3 regions of the Mycobacterium sp. NGS69 genome follow, and region 2 is predicted to be linked to each of the others. Evidence: riboswitches for the same ligand, from Rfam matches in the RefSeq annotation. Region 2 holds a riboswitch; each other region holds the start of a gene.
The links. A riboswitch is a leader RNA that binds a small molecule or an ion and turns the genes downstream of it on or off. The one in region 2 is predicted to bind cobalamin.
Positions count from the first base shown of each region.

Region 1: another riboswitch for cobalamin. It lies ahead of AC5Y2S_RS06735 ((2Fe-2S)-binding protein); the one in region 2 lies ahead of metE (5-methyltetrahydropteroyltriglutamate--homocysteine S-methyltransferase).
Region 3: another riboswitch for cobalamin. It lies ahead of AC5Y2S_RS16330 (PPE family protein); the one in region 2 lies ahead of metE (5-methyltetrahydropteroyltriglutamate--homocysteine S-methyltransferase).

Region 1 is NZ_JCALCD010000002.1:312,222-317,577, reverse strand. Features, by position in the region: gene miaB (tRNA (N6-isopentenyl adenosine(37)-C2)-methylthiotransferase MiaB) at 1-1,193, opposite strand, end outside; gene recX (recombination regulator RecX) at 1,241-1,756, opposite strand; gene recA (recombinase RecA) at 1,728-2,777, opposite strand; cobalamin riboswitch at 2,943-3,073, shown strand; gene AC5Y2S_RS06735 ((2Fe-2S)-binding protein) at 3,114-3,791, shown strand; gene AC5Y2S_RS06730 (DUF3046 domain-containing protein) at 3,891-4,085, opposite strand; gene AC5Y2S_RS06725 (glycosyltransferase) at 4,109-5,275, opposite strand; gene AC5Y2S_RS06720 (limonene-1,2-epoxide hydrolase) at 5,339-5,356, shown strand, end outside.
Region 2 is NZ_JCALCD010000004.1:632,053-637,408, forward strand. Features, by position in the region: gene AC5Y2S_RS15760 (TetR/AcrR family transcriptional regulator) at 1-526, shown strand, start outside; gene AC5Y2S_RS15765 (SDR family oxidoreductase) at 556-1,224, shown strand; gene AC5Y2S_RS15770 (cytochrome P450) at 1,221-2,156, shown strand; cobalamin riboswitch at 2,204-2,393, shown strand; gene metE (5-methyltetrahydropteroyltriglutamate--homocysteine S-methyltransferase) at 2,523-4,796, shown strand; gene AC5Y2S_RS15780 (DUF3556 domain-containing protein) at 4,929-5,356, opposite strand, start outside.
Region 3 is NZ_JCALCD010000005.1:80,780-86,135, reverse strand. Features, by position in the region: gene AC5Y2S_RS16335 (AMP-binding protein) at 1-1,451, opposite strand, end outside; cobalamin riboswitch at 1,543-1,706, shown strand; gene AC5Y2S_RS16330 (PPE family protein) at 1,749-3,314, shown strand; gene AC5Y2S_RS16325 (cation efflux transmembrane domain-containing protein) at 3,319-3,975, opposite strand; gene AC5Y2S_RS16320 (class I SAM-dependent methyltransferase) at 4,130-5,044, shown strand; gene AC5Y2S_RS16315 (CoA transferase) at 5,058-5,356, shown strand, end outside.

The DNA of each region.
Region 1 (5,356 bases), on a different contig from region 2:
ACCAGCAATTCGACGGTCTGCCCGATCAGCGCGCGATTGCCTTCCAGCGAGATCTGCTCCTGCACCTCGACCAACCGCTCGTAGCGTTCCTGCACAACAGCTTTCGGTAGCTGCCCGTCGAACTCGGCGGCGGGGGTGCCGGGCCGCTTGGAGTACTGGAAGGTGAACGCCGCCGCGAAGCGGGCCCGGCGCACGACGTCGAGGGTGGCGGCGAAGTCCTCTTCGGTCTCGCCGGGAAACCCGACGATCAGGTCCGTGGTGATCGCCGCGTGGGGCATGGCTGCCCGCACGCGCTCGATGATGCCCAGGTACCGATCGGCGCGGTACGAGCGGCGCATCGCGCGCAGCACCCGGTCCGATCCCGACTGCAGCGGCATGTGCAGGGCCGGACACACGTTGGGTGTCTGCGCCATCGCCTCGATGACGTCGTCGGTGAACTCGGCCGGGTGCGGCGAGGTGAACCGCACGCGCTCCAGCCCGTCGATGCGCCCGCAGGCCCGCAGCAACTCGGCGAAGGCGCCGCGATCGCGCGGCAGCGTCGGGTCGGCGAAGGAAACGCCGTAGGCGTTGACGTTCTGGCCCAGCAGGGTGATTTCCAGCACGCCGTCGTCCACCAGCGATTGCACCTCGGCGAGGATGTCGGCCGGGCCGCGGTCGACCTCCTTGCCGCGCAGCGAAGGCACGATGCAGAACGTGCAGGTGTTGTTGCATCCGACGGAGATGGAAACCCAAGCGGCGTAGGCGGATTCGCGGGCGCTCGGCAGCGACGACGGGAACTGCTGCAGCGCCTCGGCGATCTCCACCTGCGCGACCTTGTTGTGGCGGGCGCGGTCGAGCAGCGTCGGCAGCGACCCGATGTTGTGCGTGCCGAAGACGACGTCCACCCAGGGCGCCTTGCGCAGCAGCGCGTCGCGGTCCTTTTGGGCCAGGCAGCCCCCGACGGCGATCTGCATGTCGGGGTTGCCGCGCTTTCGCGGCGCCAGGTGGCTGAGGTTGCCGTACAGCTTGTTGTCGGCGTTCTCCCGGACCGCGCAGGTGTTGAAGACCACCACGTCGGCGTCGGCACCGTCTGCCGCCCGCCGGTAGCCGGCGGCTTCCAGCAGGCCCGCCAGCCGCTCGGAGTCGTGGACGTTCATCTGGCAGCCGTAGGTGCGCACCTGGTAGGTGCGCGCGGGGGCCAGCGTCGACGTCACGGGGCCATGGTACGGCGGCCGGGGCGGACGGAATTAACCCGCAGCTATTAGACCCGCCTGCGCTCCCGTTCGGCGGCCAGTTCGGCGAGCACGACCTCGCACGCCAGGTTCTGGCCGTAGCCGCGGCGCGCCAGCATCCCCACCAGCCGGCGAGTCACGCGCTCGTCGTCGTCGCTCAGCGTCTCCCGCCGCAACTTGGCCCGCACCAGCTGCTCGGCGCGGTCCCGCTCGGCGCCGGCGTCGATCCCGCCCAGCGCGGTGCTGATCACCTCGTTGTCGACGCCCTTGGTACGCAGCTCGGCGGCCAGGGCGCGCTTGCTCTTTCCCGCGTGGGCGTGCCGGGACTGCACCCACTGCGCTGCGAAGTCGGCGTCGTCGACCAGCCCCACTGCGGCCAGCCGGTCGAGCACGCGCTCCCGCACGTCGTCGGGGTATCCGCGCTTGGCCAGCTGACCGGACAGCTCGGCGCGGGTGCGCGATCTCGCGGTGAGCAGGCGCAGGCACAGCGCCCGCGCCTGCTCCTCGCGGGAGGGTTCAGAAGTCGACGGGAGCGGGGAGGACATCGCCGGAGGGGTCATCGGTCACCACCGCACCAATGCCGAGCTTTTCCTTGATCTTCTTCTCGATCTCGTTGGCGATGTCGGCGTTCTCCACCAAGAAGTTTCGGACGTTCTCTTTGCCCTGGCCGAGCTGTTCGCCCTCGTAGGTGAACCAGGAACCGGACTTGCGGATGAAGCCCTGGTCCACGCCCATGTCGATCAGCGAGCCCTCCCGGCTGATGCCCCTGCCGTAGAGGATGTCGAACTCGGCCTGCTTGAACGGCGGCGCCACCTTGTTCTTGACGACCTTGACCCGGGTGCGGTTGCCGACCGCGTCGGTGCCGTCCTTGAGCGTCTCGATCCGGCGCACGTCCATGCGCACCGACGCGTAGAACTTCAAAGCCTTCCCACCCGTGGTGGTTTCGGGGCTGCCGAACATCACGCCGATCTTCTCGCGGAGCTGGTTGATGAAGATCGCGGTGGTTCCCGAGTTGTTGAGCGCACCGGTCATTTTCCGCAGCGCCTGGCTCATCAGCCGGGCCTGCAGGCCGACATGGCTGTCGCCCATCTCGCCTTCGAGCTCCGCGCGCGGCACCAGCGCGGCCACCGAGTCGATGACCAGGATGTCCAGCGCGCCGGAACGGATCAGCATGTCGGCGATCTCCAGGGCCTGCTCCCCGGTGTCGGGCTGGCTGACCAGCAGCGAATCGGTGTCGACGCCGAGCTTCTTGGCGTAATCCGGGTCCAGCGCGTGCTCGGCGTCGATGAACGCCGCGACGCCGCCGGCGGCCTGGGCGTTTGCCACGGCGTGCAGTGCGACGGTGGTTTTACCCGAGGACTCCGGGCCGTAGATCTCCACCACCCGGCCCCGGGGCAGGCCGCCGATGCCCAGGGCCACGTCCAGTGCGATGGATCCGGTCGGGATGATCGAGATCGGTTGACGCGTCTCGTCGCCGAGACGCATCACCGAACCTTTGCCGTAGCTCTTCTCGATCTGGGCCATCGCCAGCTCGAGGGCCTTCTCGCGGTCGGGGGCTTGCGCCATGATGCCTCTTCCTATCGTCGGTGTGTCGGTGACCGGTATCGGTCGGTTGGCCGTGACCCTAGGCGCGGGGTCCGACAAGTCTCCGAACGCTCACCACAGTAGCCGAACACGTGTTCGATTCAAGGAGACACGCCGGGCGCGGCGAACGGCGTGTGGCAACATTTGCTACCGAAAGGCGCTGACGGGGCTGACAACCTGAGGAAACCGGTGCGAATCCGGTGCGGTCCCGCCACTGTGACCGGGACGGGCATGCCCCGACCCGAGAGCCAGATACTCACCGTCAGCGCTTCCTCACCAGAACTGGGGCGGATTTCCCCTTAAGAGGATTGGTTGCGCATGGACATTTCTGCTGAGCTGGCCGAAATATCTTCCTACAAAAGGTTTTTCACGTTCACGGTCGGTGGTGACGCGGCCGGGTGGCATCCGGTCAGGCAGTCCTACGCCGACGGTTTCGCCGATCTGATCGACGCCACCGCGCGGCGGTACCACACGTCGGACCTGCGGATCGCCGCCTCGCTGGTGCACCTCGGCCACGCCACCCGGTTGTGGTCGCCCGTGCTGGCGTGCGCGTTGGGCCATGGCGTCGTCCCGGACCTCAAGGACCTGCAGCGCGCCGATGACGGGGCGCAGCTGCGGATCCCCGAGCCCATCGGCCGAGCGGTCGACCGTCCGTCGGCGAAGTCGCTGTACCGCATGGTGGTCAAAGGGCACATGAACCCGTTCGCCGCGGGATTGCGCGTCAAGCTGGCTCCCGCCCTGCTGGCCGGCAACATCGCGTCCGCGCTGGTCGGGGCGTCCCGGGCGCTGCTCGTCGCGCGCCCGGACCTGCGGCCCTCGATCGTCGCGATGACGGAGTCGTTGCTGGACAGCGGCATGCTGGCCGGCTCCGGCGTGGTCAGCGGCCCGCATCTCGGGTTCCGGCGCCACAGCTGCTGCCTGTTCTACCGCGTGCCGGGGCGGTCCGTGTGCGGCGATTGCGTGTTTCGGCGGGACCGGCGGACCGGGCGGAAATGAGTGTGCAGCCTGGGCTTTCAGTGTGTATCCAGGGCGGAAAACCGGCCCCGAATCGCGCCATCAGCTCACACTCAAAGCCACCAGCTCACACTCGAGAGCTCACCACTGATCGCGCGGCACGTCGAAGTCGACGCACAGGGCGCGCCAGACGTCGCGCGGGTCGACCCCGTCCTCGATCGCCTGGGCGGCGGTGCGGCCGCCGAACCCGGTCAGCACGTGATCCGCCAGCACCGACGCCCCGTAGGTGGACCCGAACCGCAACACAACCCGCTCGTTGAACTCCGTCAGCCGCACGCCCGCCAACATACCCAGAGCCGCTACCCGGCAAGCGCCAGCGCCTGGTGGCACACCCGCACCGGGTCGGCGACGTCGGCGACACCGGCTGCGGCCTGCCGCGCCGCCTCGCGGTAGCCGGGCGCCGACAGCACCTCGCCGACCGCGGCGACCAGCGCGTCGGGGGTCAGCGGCCGGATCAGCCGTCCGCTCCCCTGGCGCGCCACCCGGTTCGCCATCTCCCACTGGTCCCCGCCGCCGGGAACCACGACGAGCGGCACGCCGGCCAGCAGCGTCTTGGCCACGATCCCGTGACCGCCGCCGCAGATCATCAGGTCGGCGTGCGTCAACAGGTCCGACTGGCGCCCCAGCCCGGCCACCGCGTACGGCGGCAGCGTCAACTGGGCCCCGCCCAGCCGCGAGACCACCAGGCGCGATCCCGCGGGCAGCGTCTCCCCGGGTATCAGGCATTCCAGCGCGGTTTCGGCCAGGCCCGACGTGCCGGTCGACGCGGTCGACGGCGCGACCACCACCACCGGCCCTTTGCCGGGCGGGACCTCGAGCACCCGGTCGGTGGGCTCGAAGTGCAACGGCCCCACGACGACGGCCTCCTCCGGCCAGTCCGGGCGCGGCACCTCCAGCGCCGGCAGCGTGGCGATGAGGCGCCGCAGGGGGCCGGGGTCGACGGCGGGCAGCCCGATCTCGAGCCGGGCGGCGGCGCGCTGCTTGATGCCGGCGCGCCAGGACCGCCCCGTCAGCGCCCGCATGGTGGCGTCGCGCAGCCGGCCGCGAAAGCCGGTGCCGGGCGCGAGCCCGCTGCCGATCGGCGGTAAGCCCTTCGACGGCAGGTACAGCGGATGCGGGTTGAGCTCGATCCACGGGATCCCCGACAGCTCGGCGGCCATCCCGCCGCCCGCGGTGATGACGTCCGAGACCACCAGGTCGGGCGCCAGCTCGCGCAGCGCCGGCACGTTGAGCACGGCCATCCGCGCCGCACGCCGGTGGATTCGGGCCCCGGCGTCGAGGTCCTCGTCGGTGGCCGTCAGCCCGTCCAACTCGGCGGCCTCGATGCCGGCCGCGCGGGCGGCGCCGGTCCATTCCGCTCCGGTGAACAGGACGGGCTCGTCGCCCGCCTCGGCGAACCGTTGGCACAGCGCGATCGCGGGGAACGAGTGCCCGGGATCCGGCCCGGCAACGACGGCGATGCGCATCGACCCCACCCTGCCACAGCGCCGGGCCGCCACGCATAACCGCGGTCGAATAGGCTGGCGGCCATGACCGAGCTGACTGAC
Region 2 (5,356 bases):
CGCCCTGCGCAATCGAGAGCACATCATCGAGGTGGCGCACGACGCCTTCGCCGAGTCGGGAGCGACGTCGCTCAACGAGATCGCCAAGCGCGCGGGCGTCGGGGCGGGGACGCTGTACCGCCACTTCCCCACCCGGGAAGCCTTGATCCTCGCCGTATACCGCCACGACGTGCAGCGACTGGTGGATTTGGTGCCCAGGCTATTGCGCGCCCATCCGCCGCTGGACGCGTATCGCATCTGGTTCTTCAAGGCCGCCGACTACGTTCGCGTCAAACACGGCCTGGGCGATGCCCTGCACAGCGCGGCGGTCCAGGACGCGATCAATGAGACGTACGCGCCCTTCGTCGGCGCGGTCGGCGAGCTGCTCGATGCCTGCGCGCGGGACGGTTCCCTGCGGCCCGATCTCGATCCCGCGGATGTCGTGTGGCTCATGAGTTCGCTATGGCGGGTCGGTGACGGAGCAGCGGGCAAGCGACAGGCGAAACGAATAATGGAGCTCGCGATCGAGGGACTGCGTCGCAGATAGCCCGCGGTCCCGCCGGGTACGGTCGGGGCATGGCACGAGTCATCGTCTTCGGCGGCCACGGCAAGGTCGCCCTGCAGCTGGCCCGCATTCTGACCGAGCGCGGCGACGAGGTGACGTCGGTCTTCCGCAACCCCGACCACGCCGACGACGTCGCCGCAACCGGCGCCGCGCCGGTGGTGGGCGACATCGAGCGACTGGACACCGGCGCGCTGGCCGGCCTGCTGGCGGGTCACGACGCCGTCGTGTTCTCCGCCGGCGCGGGCGGCGGCAACCCGGCGCGCACCTACGCCGTCGACCGCGACGCGGCGATCCGGGTGATCGATGCCGCCGCGGGGACGGGCGTCAGGCGGTTCGTGATGGTGTCCTACTTCGGCGCCGGGCCGGATCACGGTGTGCCGAGCGAGAATTCGTTCTTCCCGTACGCGGAGGCCAAGGCGGCGGCGGACGCGCACCTGCGCGCCAGCGACCTGGATTGGACGGTGCTGGGACCGGGCCACCTCACCCTGGATCCGGCGACCGGCCGGATCGTCATCGGCAAGGGGAAAGGCGAGGTCTCCCGGGCCGACGTCGCGCTCGCGGTGGCCGCGTCGCTGCACGACGCCTCGACCATCGGCCGCACCATCGAATTCAACAACGGCGCCGACGGGACCGGCGTCCCCATCGCCGACGCACTGGCTCACCAGGGACAGGGCACGTGAAGCTTGGCGACTGCCCGGTCTTTCCCGCCGAGGCGGGAGCCGCCCTGAGCACGGACCGCGGCGTGGGGTGGCGCCTGGCGCGACAGGCCGGCCCGGTTTTGCGAGATCCGGCGGGCAATTGGGTGTTCGTCGTCGGGCGGGATGAGGTGTTGGCGCATCTCGACGACGCGAGGCTGGATCGGGCCCGCGCCCTTCCCGAGAGCGATCTCGACGTTCATCAACGGCTGTTCGCCCCGAAAGCCGCTCACGACATCGCGGCGGCGTTCCGCCCGACCGCCGCCGCGCTGATCGATCGTTTCGCCACCGCCGGCGGCGGTGACGCGCTGGCCGAGGTGACCGCGCCGATGGCGGACGCCCTTTTCGACATCGTGTCGCGCCTGCGGCTGTTGCCCGCGGAGCACCTGGCCGGGCGGTCCGGCCACGTCTTCGCCGAGGCCTGCCGCAACCTGTCCAAACACGCCGGCTGGCATTTACTCGTCTTGGCGGGCGACCCCGAATTGTGCGACGCGCTTCGACGCCACCCCGAGCTGATCCGCGGGTTCGTTGAAGAGGTCCTCCGGTTGGAGCCGATGGTGCAGGGCTGCCAACGATTCACCACCCAGCCGACGACCGTCGGCGGGGTCGAGCTACCCGCCGGCATGGTGGTGATGTTGTGCATCGCCGCGGTGCAGCGGGACGGCAGCGATGCCATGTCCACCGACGATCTCGTGATTGGCGTTAGGGCGCACCGGCATTGGAGCCTGGGTGCGGGGTCCATGCGTTGCCGTGGCGGCCACATCGTCCGGCAGGTGTTGCGCGTGCTGGTCGAGGAGTGGGTCGGCCGGGCCGGGCATCTCGGGCCCGCCCCCGGTTTCCGGCCGACGGCCGGGTTCCCCAACACCGAGAACTCCTTGTGGCTGCCGAAGCTGCCGCTGGTGACGAGGGCCTTGTAAACTCCGCTCCGCAGCTGGTTTGCCGTCGCCGCAACCGTGGCGCCGGCATCGAGCGAGGCATGTTAGGCATGCGTCGCGAGAGGGAACCCGGTGGGAGTCCGGGACTGTCCCGCAGCGGTGAGCAGGAACGACCGCCGTCACACGCACTGATCGAAAGATCGGGAAGCGACGGCCACTAGGAGCACCACTCGGTGCGCGCCTGCGAGTCCGAAGACCTGCCGGCTGCGCCGGGCGCGCCGCGTCCGGCCGGGTCATCGCCTCGTGGAATGGGCGTTTGGTCGTTGCCGTTGCGGCTTGTGTGCCGCGACGGACTCGGCTGTTGCGTCCGCCGGCGGTGATCCACCCGTCGAGTGTTAGGACGAAGAAGTGAGCACCTCTCAACCATTCACCGCCACGGTTACCGGCTCCCCCCGCATCGGCCCGAAACGCGAACTCAAGCGCGCCACCGAGGGCTACTGGGCCGGGCGCACCGACCGCACCCAACTGGAGTCCGTCGCGGCTTCGCTGCGCCGCGACATGTGGACCCACCTGGCGGCCGCCGGCCTGGACTCGGTCCCGGTGAACACCTTCTCCTACTACGACCAGATGCTCGACACGGCCGTGATGCTCGGCGCGCTGCCGGTGCGGGCCACCGCAGTCGCCGACGAACTGGACCGCTACTTCGCCCTGGCGCGCGGCAACGACGACATCGCGCCGCTGGAGATGACGAAGTGGTTCGACACCAATTACCACTACCTGGTCCCCGAGATCGAGCCCGCGACGCGGTTCGCACTCAACCCGGACAAGGTGCTTTCGGAGCTGAAAGAGGCTTTTGCGCAAGGGATTCCCGCGCGTCCCGTCGTCATCGGCCCGATCACGTTCCTGTTGCTGAGCAAGGGCATCAACGGGGGCGGCGCGCCGATCGAGCGGCTCCGCGAACTGGTGCCGATCTACTGCGAGCTGCTCTCGCTGCTCGCCGAGCACGGCGCCCGGTGGGTGCAGTTCGACGAGCCCGCCCTGGTGACCGACATCTCCCCCGACGCGCCGGCGCTGGCAGAGGCGGTCTACACCGCGCTCGGGGCGGTGAGCAACCGGCCGGCGATCCACGTCGCCACCTACTTCGGCGACCCGGGCGCGGCGCTGGCGGGCCTGGCCCGCACGCCCGTCGAAGCCATCGGGATCGACCTGGTGGCCGGCGCCGGCACCGCGGTGGCGGGCATCCCGGAACTGTCCGGCAAGCTGCTGGTGGCCGGCATCGTCGACGGGCGCAACGTCTGGCGCACCGACCTGGAATCGGCGCTGGCCAAGCTGGCCACCCTGCTGGGTTCGGCTGGCAGCGTGGCGGTTTCGACATCGTGCTCCACCATGCATGTGCCGTATTCGCTGGAGCCCGAAACGGGTCTGGACGAAAGCCTGGGCAGCTGGCTGGCGTTCGGGGCCGAAAAGGTCAGCGAGGTGGTCACTCTCGCGCGCGCACTGCGGGACGGGCGAGACGCCGTCGCCGAGGAGATCGCGGCGTCCAACGCGGCCGTCGCCTCCCGTCGCAGCGATCCGCGGCTGCACAACAGCGCCGTCCGCGCCCGGATCGAGGAGATCATCGCGTCGGGCACGCACCGCGGCGACGCGGCGGGGCGCCGCGCCAGCCAGGAGGCACGGCTGCACCTGCCGCCGTTGCCGACCACGACGATCGGCTCGTACCCGCAGACGTCGGCGATCCGCAAGGCGCGCGCGGCTTTTCGGGCCGGCGAGATCGACGAGGCCGAGTACGTCGCCAAGATGCGCAAGGAGATCGCCGACGTCATCGCGTTGCAGGAGGAACTGGGTCTGGACGTGCTGGTGCACGGGGAGCCCGAGCGCAACGACATGGTCCAGTACTTCGCCGAGCAGCTGGAGGGCTTCTTCGCCACGCAGAACGGCTGGGTGCAGTCCTACGGCAGCCGCTGCGTGCGACCGCCGATCCTCTACGGCGACGTCGCGCGGCGCCGCCCGATGACCGTCGAGTGGATCAGCTACGCGCAGTCGCTGACCGACAAGCCGGTGAAGGGCATGCTGACCGGGCCGGTCACGATTTTGGCCTGGTCGTTCGTCCGCGACGACCAGCCGCTGGCCGACACCGCCAACCAGGTGGCGCTGGCGATTCGCGACGAAACGGTGGACCTGCAGGCCGCGGGCATCGCGGTGATCCAGGTCGACGAGCCGGCGCTGCGCGAGCTGCTGCCGCTGCGCCGCGCCCAGCAGGAAGACTACTTGCGTTGGGCCGTGGCGGCTTTCCGCCTGGCGACGTCCGGCGTGGCCGACTCGACGCAGATCCACACCCACCTGTGCTACTCGGAATTCGGTGAGGTGATCGGCGCCATCGCCGACCTGGACGCCGACGTCACGTCGCTCGAGGCGGCCCGCTCGCACATGGAGGTGCTGGACGACCTGAACTCGGTCGGCTTCGCCAACAGCGTCGGCCCGGGCGTCTACGACATCCACTCACCGCGGGTGCCCAGCGCGACAGAGATGGCCGAGTCGCTGCGGGCGGCGTTGAGAGCCGTGCCGCCGCAACGGCTTTGGGTCAACCCCGACTGCGGGCTGAAGACGCGCAACGCCGACGAGGTGACCGCGTCGCTGCGGAACATGGTCGCCGCGGCGCGGGAGGTGCGAGCGGATACGTGACCCCCGAACGTCACGCTGGCGCTGCGCTCGGCGCCTCGTCGGCGCTTGGATTTTCGCGAGCCTAACCCCACTGCGATTTTCGGATCGAAATTTCGCAGTGCGGTTAGGCTCGGCGTCGCCCGGGCCCGAGCGTCACTCTGGCGTGACGTTCGGCGCCTCCTCCGTCAGCACCTGGACCGGCACGTCGTCGGCCCAGGGCTGGCGGGTCACCATGTCGGCAACTCGCACGATGCCGCGCTCGAACTCGCCGGTCGCGGCGTCGACCAGCCGGTAGGCCTGCGTCTGCTTGTGGATGGGCTGCGCGTCGAGCAGCACGACCCGCACCTCGCCCGGCTCGAAGTGGCAGCGCTGCTGCATGGCGGCGATGAGTTGCTCGTTGTGCATGTGGCCGTCGCCGAAGTTCCAGCCGATGGCGGTGCTGCAGATCCGCTCGCCGTCGGTGATCACGTAGTCGTCCTCGCTCTGGCCCGCCATGGCGCGGTGCGCCAGCGTGAACAGGGCGCGGCCGTGGGTGTTGAACCCGCGGAACGCGTACCCCATGTAGATGGGGATCTGCGCCG
Region 3 (5,356 bases), on a different contig from region 2:
ACGACGTAGGCGCGCAGTCGCTGCCCGAACTCGTCGTCGTCGACGCCGACGACAGCCACGTCGAGGATGTCGGGGTGCTGCGCAAGCGCATCCTCGACCTCGCCCGGGTAGACGTTCTCCCCACCGGACACGATCATCTCGTCGTCGCGCCCGTCGATGAACAGCCGGCCGGCGGCGTCGAAATGACCGACGTCGCCGGTGGACATCATGCCCCCGATCGACTCCTTGGTGCCGCCGCCCGTGTACCCCTCGAAGGCGAGCACGTTGCCGACGAAGATCCGTCCCGGCGTCCCGACGGGCGCCTCCTGCCCCTCGCCGGTGAAAACCTTGACCACCGACCCGGGCACCACCCCACCGACGCACCCCGGCGCGACGGACAGGTCGGCCGGCGTGGCGATGGTGGCGTAGGCGACCTCGGTCGAGCCGTACATGTTGTAGACGACGGGCCCCAGGTCCCGCAGGGCCCGGGTGGCGAGCGCGGCGCCGAGCTGGGATCCGCCGACGAACACGATGCGCAACGAGGTCAGATCGTGCTCGGCCAGCGCCGAGAAGCCCAGGTCGAGAATGCGCCGCAGCATGACCGGCACGACGATCATCGCGCTGGCCCGGTGCGCGGCCACGCTGTCCAGCGTCCGCTCGGCGTCGAAGTGCCGGCGCAACACCAGCGTCGAGCCCAGCACCATCGCGTACATCGCATGGCTGAAGCCCATCGAATGAAACAGCGGCACACAGCATTCGGTGACTTCCCGACCCCTAAACGGCACCTTGCCGAGCAGCCCGCCGACCGGGATCAGCGAGGCGGGCTCGGAGCGCAGGGCGCCCTTCGGGACACCGGTCGTCCCGCTGGTCGAGATGACGATCTTGGGCCGGCCGCCGGAGCTGGGGGGCGGGCCGGGGTCGCCGCGCTCGATCAGCGCATCGAGGGTGTCGGCCCCCGGCGTGTCCGCCCACGCCCGAAGGCGGCCCAATCGCGGATGGGCGTCGGCGACCACGCCGGCGTACTCCTCGTCGTAGACCAGGAGGTCGGCACCCTCGCGGGCCAGCACCTCGGCCAGCTGGGTGCGACCGAAGCCGGTGTTGAGCAGCAGCACACCGGCGCCCGACTTGGCGGTGGCGAAGACCGCCTCCAGGAAGCCCCGGTGATTGCCGGTCAGGATTGCCACGCTGGCGCCCGGGCCGAGGCCGCGCCGGCGGAACTCGTTGGCCAGCGCGTTGGTTTGCTCGTCCAGCTCGCCGAACGTCAGCGGCCCACGCTCGTCGATCAGCGCCAGCCCGTCGCGATCCCGCGCGGCCGCGATCACCGTCGCCGCGCCCATCAGGCCGTAGCGGTCGAGCGCGCGGAGCACCGGCGCGATCCGGCCGGGCGGCATCGTTCGCAATCCCCCGGACCGGGCATACATCAGCAGCGACGAAGCTTCCAACCCGAGACGCCTGAGCAGTTTCGCGGTCATTGCTTTAACTCTGCCGATCGATCGCGGCGTGGCTTAGGGCGCAACGCCACCCCCTGCCGGGACTTTGGTCACGGCGCGGCAACCGCGGGCGTGCAACAATACTGCGCGTAAGGCGATGACGATGCAGGAAGCCGGTGCGAATCCGGCGCGGTCCCGCCACTGTCATCGGGGAGCGACCCTCAGCAGCCACGGCGTGAGCTGGAAGGCGAGGCGAGCAGCGATCCGAGAGCCAGGACACTCGCGTCGTCGCATCCTGCGACCCGGGGCGGTGTACCCCGAGAGAGCTGGCAATCCCTCATGCCACATTCGTCATGGCATCGCGCCCCGATCTGGATGGCGTCCCCGCCGGAAGTGCATTCAGCGTTGATCGGCAGCGGCCCCGGGCCGGGTGCGTTGCTCGCGGCCGCCGCGGCGTGGGGTGCGCTCAGCACCGAATACGCGGCGGCGGCAAAGGAACTCGAGGCGCTACTGGCCGCGGTGCGGGCGGGCTCGTGGGCCGGGCCGGCCGCCGAGTCCCATGCGGCCGCGCACGCCCCGTATCTGGCGTGGCTGGAGCGGGCCGGCGCGGACAGCGCCGCGACGGCCGCCCAGCAGGAGATCGCAGCCGCCGCCTACGCCGCCGCGCTGGCGGCGATGCCGACCCTGGCGGAGCTGGCCGCCAACCACGCGACCCACGCGGGGTTGGTGGCGACGAATTTCTTTGGCATCAATACGATCCCGATCGCGCTGAACGAGGCCGACTATGCGCGGATGTGGATTCAGGCCGCGACCGTGATGAGCGCGTATCAGGGCGCGACGACGGCGGCGGTGGCGGCGGCACCCCGGACCACCGCGGCGCCGCAGATCGTGACGGCCGATGCGCTCGTGGCCGCGGCCGCCGCGCCATTACCCCCCGACCGGCAGGACGACGTCCTGCAATGGTTGCAGCAGAACGGGTTTACCGACTTCTACTACGCCCACCTGCAGCCGTTGATCGACTCGCTGATGCTCGACCCGTTTTTCCAGTCGCTGTTCTCCGGCTTCGATCCGTGGCTGCCCGTGCTCGGCAATCCCCTGAGCTTCCTCAGCCCGTTCAACATCGCGTTCGCCCTCGGCTACCCGATGGATTTCGGTTCGTACTCCGCCTTTCTGGCGGAAACGTTCGCGTTCATCGCGGTGGATGTCACCGCGGCGCTCGCCTCGGGTAATCCCACGACCATCGGCTGGACCCTGGTTTTCGTCACCGTCGAGGCCGTCGGCACGATCATCACCGACACTATCGCGTTGCTCAAGACCCTGCTGGAGCAGAACATCGTGCTGCTCGCGGTCTTCCTGCCGCTGATCAGCGCCTCCTTGGCGCCGCTGGCCGCCGTCCCCGCCACGCTGGGCGGCCTGTCCGGCCTGGCCGGCATCAAGGGCCTGATCGTCGTGGTGCCGCCCGCGCTGCCCGCCGCCATGCCGCCGGTGGTCGCGCTCGCCCCGGCCATGCCGGCCCCGAGCCCGCCGCCGCCCGCTCCGGTCCCGGCGCCGGCTCCGGCCGCCGCGACGGCGGCCGCTCCCACCGCCGGGCCGCCGCCGCCGGCCGGTACGCCACCGACGCTGACCGGGGCGGCCATGGGCGTCGGCATGGACGGCTCGGCCTACCTGGTCGGTGGGCTGAGCGCGGATACTCGTCGGGCGGCGGGCGCCGCCGCGCGGAAGGGGGCGCCGGAGCCGGACAGCGCCGAGGCTCCGGTGGTCGCCGCGACGCCCGAGGAAGCCGGATCGCCGCGGCGCCGCCGTCGGCCCAAAGCGACGCGGCCGGGCCGTGGCTACGAATACATGGACCCCGAGCCCGAGGCGCCGCGGCTGCCGATGCTCCCCCGGACGTGGGAACCGCAGTGACGGCTCAGCAGCCGCAGGAGTGGCCGCGCCAGGTCCGGACGCCCTGCCAGGCCGCGGCCCCGGCGACCCCAAGACCCACCGCGGGGTCAACCCACCACGCGCCCGACCAAAGTCCCGTCAGCGCGAGGGTGATCAGCACCCCGGCGGCCTGCACGCCGCACAGGTAGTTCTGCGTGCCTTCGCCCTCGGTGGCCTCCGAGCCGAGCCGCGCGCCCAGTCGGCGGTTGGCCCGCCCGAGGATCGGCATCAGCACCAGGCCGAGGGCGGCGAGCGCGATGCCGATCACCGACGTCTCGGCGTGGTGCTCCTCGGTCAGGTCCCGGATGGATTCGGCGGCGATGTACGGGGCGGTCAGCCAGAACGACACCGCCACACCGCGTTGCGCGCGCCGCTCGGCCGTCTCGGAGAGCTCCCGTGCGCCGCTGAACCGCCAGATCACCATCGCGCTGGCCAGCGCCTCGGCCCCGCCGCCGAGCGCCCACCCGGTCAGCGCGATGGACCCGACCGCCAGTCCCTGCCACAAGCCGACGCCGCCCTCGACAAGCACCACGACCAGGCTGATCCAGGCCAACTGGCGCGCCCACCGGGCGTCGGTCCGCCAGCCCACATCCCGGCTCCCGGCGGCGTGGCATTCGCCGACGACGGCGGGCGAAATGGTCATTGCGCGAGGCTAGCGACGGCGGGGTGGGCCTGCGGGCCCGCACACGCGGACGTAACACAACCGTGTCCGGGCTCTTACACACCGCACCCGCGGGCGGCCGGCGCCCGGGCGCCGTCGTTATTGTGGCTAACCAGTAGCGGCGAGAAGGGACGGCATGGCGCGCACCGACAACGACACCTGGGACCTGGCGACCAGCGTGGGAGCCACCGCCACCATGGTGGCCGCGGGACGCGCCCGCGCGACCCGGGACGCGCTGATCGACGACCCGTTCGCCGAGCCGCTGGTGCGCGCCGTCGGAGTCGACTTCATGACCCGGTGGGCCGCCGGCGAATTGAGCACCGAGGACGTCGACATGCCCGGCGCCCCGTGGGGTATGCAGCGCATGACCGACATGATGGCCGCCCGCACCCGCCACATCGACGCGTTCCTCGCGGAGGCGCAAAGCGCGGGCATCCGCCAGGTGGTGATCCTGGCCTCCGGCCTGGACGCGCGCGCGTACCGGCTGCCGTGGGCGCCGGGCACGACGCTGTTCGAGATCGACCAGCCGCGGGTCATCGAGTTCAAGAGCGCCACCCTCGCCGAGCTCGGCGCCGGGCCCACCGCCGAGGTGCGTAACGTGCCGATCGACCTGCGCCACGACTGGCCGGAGGCTCTGCGGCAGGCCGGGTTCGACACCGCCCGCCCGGCCGCGTGGGTCGCCGAGGGCCTGCTCGGTTTCCTGCCGGGCGACGCCCAGGACCGGCTGCTCGACGACATCACCGCGCTGTCCGCCGACGGCAGCCGGCTGATGGCCGAGGTCTTCTTCAACACGGGCGTCAGCGGGGACGCGCTCAACGCGCCCAGCGAGAAGTGGCGGGAGAACGGCCTCGACATCGCGCTGGGCGACCTCGGTTTCCCGGGCGAGCGCAGCGACGTGGCGACCTACCTGACCGGGCGCGGCTGGCGGCCGTCCCGCACGCCGCTGAATCGGGTGTTGGCCGACGCGGGATTGCCGTTGCAACCCGAAGGCCCCGACGCCCCCTTCGCACGCAACTACTACTGCACCGCGGTGCTGCACCGGGCAGCCTAGAGGAAGGCCGCACATGCCAAACAGCAAGCCCGCCAAGCCACTTGACGGGTACCGGGTACTCGATTTCACCCAGAACATCGCCGGGCCGCTGGCGGGGCAGGTGCTGGCGGACCTGGGCGCCGAGGTGATCAAGGTGGAGGCCCCCGGCGGCGAGGCGGCCCGGCAGATCACCGCGGTCCTGCCCGGGCGCCCGCCGCTTCCGACCCTGTTCCTGCCCCACAACCGCGGCAAGAAATCGGTGGCGGTGGACCTCACCGACGACGAGAACAAGCAGCAGATCCTGCGGCTCGTCGACACCGCCGACGTTGTGCT